Regions from separate parts of the Peribacillus sp. FSL E2-0159 genome, predicted to be linked through region 1. Evidence: riboswitches for the same ligand, from Rfam matches in the RefSeq annotation. Region 1 holds a riboswitch; each other region holds the start of a gene.

Evidence for each region. Region 1 has a riboswitch for S-adenosylmethionine ahead of mtnK (S-methyl-5-thioribose kinase). Riboswitches for the same ligand answer to the same signal wherever they lie in the genome.
Region 2: it holds a riboswitch for S-adenosylmethionine, as region 1 does, so the genes downstream of both, NYE63_RS02810 (sugar ABC transporter substrate-binding protein) here and mtnK (S-methyl-5-thioribose kinase) in region 1, are expected to answer to the same signal.
Region 3: it holds a riboswitch for S-adenosylmethionine, as region 1 does, so the genes downstream of both, NYE63_RS06110 (methionine biosynthesis PLP-dependent protein) here and mtnK (S-methyl-5-thioribose kinase) in region 1, are expected to answer to the same signal.

The regions. Positions count from the first base shown of each region.
Region 1 is NZ_CP152053.1:3,499,956-3,502,184, forward strand. It holds partial or broken gene NYE63_RS17015 (carbon-nitrogen family hydrolase) at 1-777, shown strand, start outside; SAM riboswitch class I at 849-1,002, shown strand; gene mtnK (S-methyl-5-thioribose kinase) at 1,081-2,229, shown strand, end outside.
Region 2 is NZ_CP152053.1:565,056-567,284, forward strand. It holds gene NYE63_RS02805 (GTPase domain-containing protein) at 1-853, shown strand, start outside; SAM riboswitch class I at 949-1,054, shown strand; gene NYE63_RS02810 (sugar ABC transporter substrate-binding protein) at 1,170-2,229, shown strand, end outside.
Region 3 is NZ_CP152053.1:1,231,887-1,234,115, reverse strand. It holds gene fumC (class II fumarate hydratase) at 1-601, opposite strand, end outside; SAM riboswitch class I at 928-1,041, shown strand; gene NYE63_RS06110 (methionine biosynthesis PLP-dependent protein) at 1,128-2,229, shown strand, end outside.

The DNA of each region.
Region 1 (2,229 bases):
TGGAAAATAGCTTGTATTCAAATGGATATAGCCTTCGGGCAACCTGATTTCAATTTTCAGGTTGCAGAACAATGGATGGAAAAAGCTGCACGGTCAGAACCCGATATCGTCATATTACCAGAGCTTTGGACAACCGGATACGACTTGACCAGGTTAAATGAGATTGCTGATCAAGAGGCAGAAAAGACGAATGAATTTTTTAAAAGACTGGCAAAGAAACACCAGATTAACACAATAGGCGGGTCCATTGCGAAAAAGACAAGCAAAGGGATCTATAACACCATGATCATCATAGATTAACATGGAAATCTCATTAAAGAATATGATAAGCTTCACTTATTTCAGTTAAAGGATGAACATCATTTCCTGCAGCCAGGAGAAAAAGATGGTTTATTTACTCTTGATGAAAAAATATGTGCTGGATTCGTTTGTTATGACATCCTTTTCCCTGATTGGCAGCGAGTCCATACCGTACAAGGCGCGGAAGTTCTATTCGTTACGGCTGAATGGCCAAAGCCGAGACTCGATCACTGGAGAGCCTTATTGATTAGCCGTGCCATCGAGAACCAAGCCTATGTTGTAGCCGTAAATCGTTCAGGTTCGGATGTCAATAATATATTTGCGGGTCATTCCTTAATTTTTGATCCATGGGGGAATATCATAAGTGAAGCCGGAGAAGGAAACGAACTCTTGACAGGCATCTTGGACTTCAATAAAGTTACGGAAGCCCGTAACAAAATACCCGTATTCGAACATCGCCGCCCTGATTTTTATTAATTTACCCATTGACAAACTATTTAAAATGTTGATATTATTTTCCCGAAGATTAAAATTTCAGAAAACATTTACTCTTATCAAGAGCAGGCTGAGGGATAAAGGCCCTATGAAGCCCAGCAACCGACTGTAATACCATTGTGAAATGGGGCGGATTCACCGCCGGATTATAAAATCCACAGAGCACGGTGCTAATTCCACCAGAATTCATTTTCTGGAAGATAAGAGGTCCGAAGCCAAAACTTCTGCCTCTTTCTATTTGAAAGAGGCTTTTTTATTCTTATTTTGAATCTGGAGGGAAAAAGAATGACTCAAAACCATTCAAATTTTAAGAGATTGACAAACGAAACAGCTATAACCCTTGCAAAAAAACTTGGGTTGGTCAATGCGGATGCAAGTTTAAAGTGTAAAGAAATCGGCGATGGAAACTTAAATTATGTTTTTCATATTACAGACACAGTCACAAACAAAGGAATAATAATCAAACAAGCGGTCCCTTATGCCAAGGTACTTGGTGAAAGCTGGCCGCTGACATTGAAAAGGGCTTCCATTGAAGCGAATGCACTGATTCATTTCAGAAGCTATTGCCCCGAATTCGTACCGCAAGTCTATTATTCGGATGAGCAGCTTGCCATCACAGTCATGGAGGATTTATCACACTTGAAAATCGTAAGAACAGGATTGATCGATGGCGATTCATATCCTTTGCTTTCACAGCATATTGGTGAATATGTTGCGAAGACGGCATTTTATACATCCGATTATCATTTAGAACCATCCGCGAAAAAGGAAGTGGCCCGGCATTTCACCAATCCGGAACTCTGCAAAATCACTGAGGTCTTTATTTTCACAGATCCATTTTTTGAGGAACTCCCGGGAGATTTCGAGGTGGAATTGACTGATGCCGCCAAAAATATATGGAATGACCAAGATGTGATACTTGAGGTCGCTAAGCTGAAACAAAGCTTTGAAACCGAGCAGGAAGCCTTGCTTCATGGAGATTTACATACTGGAAGTATATTTGCAAGTGAAACTGAAACAAAGGTTATTGATCCGGAATTCGCTTTTTATGGGCCAGTTGGTTTTGACCTTGGTCAATACACCGCCAACCTTCTCTTTCAAGCAATTACACGAAATGGCGCTGGAAAGGAAGAGATTTTCTCACACCTTCATGAATTTTGGAATGCCTTTGAAGAAACTTATACCGAATTATGGGAAGACCAAAATAAAAGCCCATTCCGTCATGTGAAAGGGTATCTGCCTTATTTACTGACAAAATTCAAAAAAGATGCATTCGGTTTTGCCGGCTGTGAACTGATTCGGCGAACCATTGGCCTTTCCCATGTTGCCGATTTAAACGTCATTGATGATAAAGAAACAAGGATCGCTGCCAAAACGGCAACATTGGAAATTGGTGCTTTTTTAATTAAAAAACGGGAAGAATTAGATGTTCCA
Region 2 (2,229 bases), 2.9 Mb from region 1:
GGTCAATCAACTGGCTGATTTGGAAAAAGAAAAAAGTGAAAATATCACAAGGTCGTATCGTCTGCTTAAGGATGAAGTGAAAAATCAGCTTTCTACTAAAATTCCTGAATTACTGAGGGATTGCTCTAAATCGTTAACGGAAAGCAGTGATTTCAGTCAGGTCCATGTACAGTTAAACCAGGAAATGAATGAGCGGATTCAAAACTTCATTTCTGATAAGATCATGCCTCAATATTACCGTTCTCTTCAAGACTGGATTGCCAGTTCCCAAATGGAGTTCTCACAAAGCCAGCAGTTTATGGATGAGATGAGTGCCGGATTCAATGATTTATACAAAGAAGAACGGATTACGCTGGCAGGTGACTTCAGGGTATTGGATGACTGGCGCCGTGATGCCGACCGGATGACAAGCAGTATCCGCATCGAAAACGTTAATATCCTTTTGCGCAGGACTCCATCACAATTGCTGCTTAAAGGAGCAGGGAAGCTGTTTGGAGCGATACCGCAAAATAAAGCCAATATGTACAATCGTTATAAGAAATACTTGGAAAGTGAAGATTACCTGGATGTTGCCGAAATGATCACGGAACGTTTCCTTACCCAATTTGGATTGTTTGAAAAATCTTTGGATCGGGACATCTCACTTTTCTATCGCAGTTCATTTGCTTTACTTCAAAAAACGATAGAGCAAACGCAGACTGAAATAAAAGACTACCAGGCTGCATTGGAGCATATGAAAGAAAATCCGGAAGTTTACCGTGACCCGATCACTTTGTTCGAAGTGAAATTAAGGCAGTTGGAGAGGCTTGAAAAAATTGAGAAAAAGCGTCTAGCCCAGCTTCAAAGAAAATAAAAAATAACGGGGAACATTTCAAATATTCAAAAATCTATTGACTTTACGACTATATCCCTATAAAGTGTTAATTACGAAAACGTAACACAATATATCTCTTATCAAGAGTGGCGGAGGGACTGGCCCTAAGATGCCCAGCAACCGTTCCATTAGGAATTGGTGCTAAATCCTGCAAAACAGAAATGTTTTGACAGATAAGAGAGGGACAAGTCTGCAAAACAGCCGATTAAACCTCTCTATATTAGAGAGGTTTTTATTTTGGGATTTACACCAACTTAACTGATAAGAATAATAAGGAAAAATGGAGGGAAACAAGATGAGAAGGTCTATTAAAGGGATATTTATTTCAGCAATCGCTTCGGCATTGCTTTTAACGGGTTGCTCTACAGGGCAGAGTTCCACAGAATCGAAGAAAGAAGAAAAAGTATCATTTGAAAATGTCCCGGAAAGATTTGCTGATGGGGATGGAGCCAGAATCAAAGTGATCCGTAAAATAGGCGGTGATGATCATACGGCTCAATACCTGGCGGGGGCAAAAGAAGAGGGAGAAGCACTGGGATTTCAAGTGGATACGTATACAGCAAATGGTGATACGGCTAAATTCCATGATGCGATAGCGCAGGCTTTGGAGGAAGATTACGACGGCTATATCATTTCCCATGGTGATGATGCAGCAACTGTGAATGACGTTCAAAAGTTGGTTGATGCAGGTAAAAGCGTTGTCACATTCGATTCAATAAGCGATCTATCTAAAATAGAAGGTGTGACATTAACTTCACAAGATGATGAAGCATTGGCAACACTGGCTTTTGATAAACTGATAAAAGAGCAGAAAGGTGAAGCGGCAATTGCATATCTTTGGGTGGACGGTTTTCCTCCAATGGTAAGAAGAAATGCAGTCTATCAGGAAAAATTAAAAGAAAATCCTGGGATTAAAGAAGTCGAAAGATTCGGAGTGGCATCTGCTGATACTTCGGTTCAGACACAAAATGCTGTAGCAGCAATGCTGAATAAATACCCTAAAGGTAAATTGGATGCCATTTTCGCAACATGGGATGCCTTTGCAATCGGTGCAGCCCGGGCGATTAAAGAAGCGGGCCGAGATGAAGTGAAGATATATGGAATTGATGTATCTAATGCAGATCTCCAGGAAATCCAATCAGCTGATAGCTCGTGGTCCTACACGGCAGCAGTCGATCCCAAGTTGATCGGTGCAGTGAATATGAGGATATTGGCTAAAAAATTAGCGGGAGAAGAAACGCCGCAAACATATGACCTGGATGCTTCACTTATTTCACAAAAGCAAATCCAAGCTTCAAAAGAAGCGGTAAACATGGCAAACCTGTCTGGTATTGTCGATGGCTGGGGTGTATCCA
Region 3 (2,229 bases), 2.3 Mb from region 1:
CGGAAATTTCTTGTCCTAATGTTAATGGTGTAGCATCTTGAAGATGTGTCCGGCCAATTTTCACGACATCCCAAAATTCTTTTTCTTTTGTATCGAATGTATCACGAAGAGCTTTGATGGCAGGGACCAATTTTTCAGCGACTTCCATAAAGGCAGCAATATGCATGGCGGTCGGGAAAGTATCATTGGAGCTTTGTGCCTTGTTAACATCATCATTCGGATGAAGGGTTTCCGATTCACCATTTTCTTTCAACCATTCATTCCCTTTGTTAGCGACCACTTCATTCACGTTCATATTACTCTGCGTGCCGCTTCCCGTTTGCCAAACTACAAGCGGGAAATGTTCATCAAGTGTGCCTTCAAGGATTTCGCCGCAAATCTTGACGATGGCATTCTTTTTGACTTCCGAAAGATCACCAAGATCATAGTTCACCTTTGCCGCAGCTTGTTTAACGTATGCAAATGCACGAACTAATTCAATCGGCATTTTTTCGTTACCGATTTTGAAATTGTTACGGCTTCTCTCAGTTTGTGCTCCCCAATATTTATCAGCAGGAACTTTCACTTCACCCATCGTATCTCGTTCGATTCTGTATTCCATGTGTTCTCCTCCTATGTTTGCACTATTCATTGAAGACCTTTTGCATATGAAATGAATAATGTCGTATTATTCTTTCTCTCCATACATTGTACAAACTTTATTATTTTAAAGCAAAAATATCCGGCTGACCCTTCCCATTTTTCTGAAAAAATCCATAATCCTTCCTGTTTATATGAAAATCCGGATATTTTTTTTAGACACATAAAGTGTTGACACCGCTAGGCTCCAATTGACCTAGTCATGAACATCAAAGCATTATCCACCCAAAATGTTCTTGACAGTATTTTGTATATATAGTAAATTCAAAAGAAATCGAATAATCTAAACTCTTATCGAGAGAGGTAGAGGGAATGGCCCGATGACACCTCAGCAACCTTCATTTGTTTCAAACCAATGAAAAGGTGCTAATTCCACAAGTTTGTGAACTTGGAAGATAAGAAGAATGACTCGTCCCTACTTAATCAAAGTCTTCTTCTTAAAGAAGACTTTTTTTTATTTTATATAACGCAAAGGAGCAGTGAAAACCATGTACAAAACTGAAACATATCTTGCTCAATTAGGAAATCGCAGCGAAACGGCGACAGGAACAGTCAATCCGCCGGTATACTTTTCAACAGCTTTTCGTCACGAAGGAATTGGCCAATCGACGGGATTCGACTACACAAGGACAGGTAATCCTACACGCCAACTATTGGAGCGATCCATCGCCGATCTGGAAAAAGGCGACCAAGGTTATGCCTGCAGTTCAGGAATGGCCGCCATTTCCACTATACTCGCCCTTTTTAAATCTGGTGATGCATGGATTGTCAGCGAAGATCTTTATGGCGGTACATATCGTCTGTTAGAACAAGGTTTTAAAAAATGGGGGTTGCAGTGTGACTATGTAAACACTTGTTGTTTGGAGGATATCGAAAAAGCCATCACTCCTCACACGAAAGCCATCTTCATCGAAACTCCCACTAACCCTCTTATGCAGCAAACGGACATTAGCGCCGTTGCCGCATTGGCCAAACGATATAATTTATTGTTAATCGTTGATAACACTTTTTACACGCCTCTAATTCAACAACCCATCCTGCTTGGAGCGGATATTGTGATTCACAGTGCAACCAAGTATCTCGGTGGTCATAATGATGTGCTCGCCGGACTGATCGTTGCTAGCGGCGCTGAATTATGTGATGCACTTGCCTTCCATCACAATGGTACCGGAGCTGTCTTGAGCCCATTTGATTCTTGGCTGTTGATGCGCGGAATGAAAACCCTGGCGTTGCGGATGGAGCGTCATGAAAAGAATGCCAAGATACTTGTAGATTACTTATCGGAGCATGATTGTGTTACGGACGTATTGTATCCCGGCAGAGGCGGCATGATTTCATTCCGTATCATTAATGAAGCGGCGGTCAACCCATTTTTACAATCGCTCTCATTAATCTCTTTTGCAGAAAGCCTTGGAGGGGTTGAAAGCTTCATCACCTATCCTGCCACACAAACACATGCCGATATTCCGCTTGAAGTCAGAACGGCAAATGGTGTTTGTAATCGCCTGCTCCGCTTCTCCGTTGGCATCGAGGATAGCGATGATTTGATTGGTGACTTACAGCAAGCATTCGCACAGGTAAAAAGGGAGG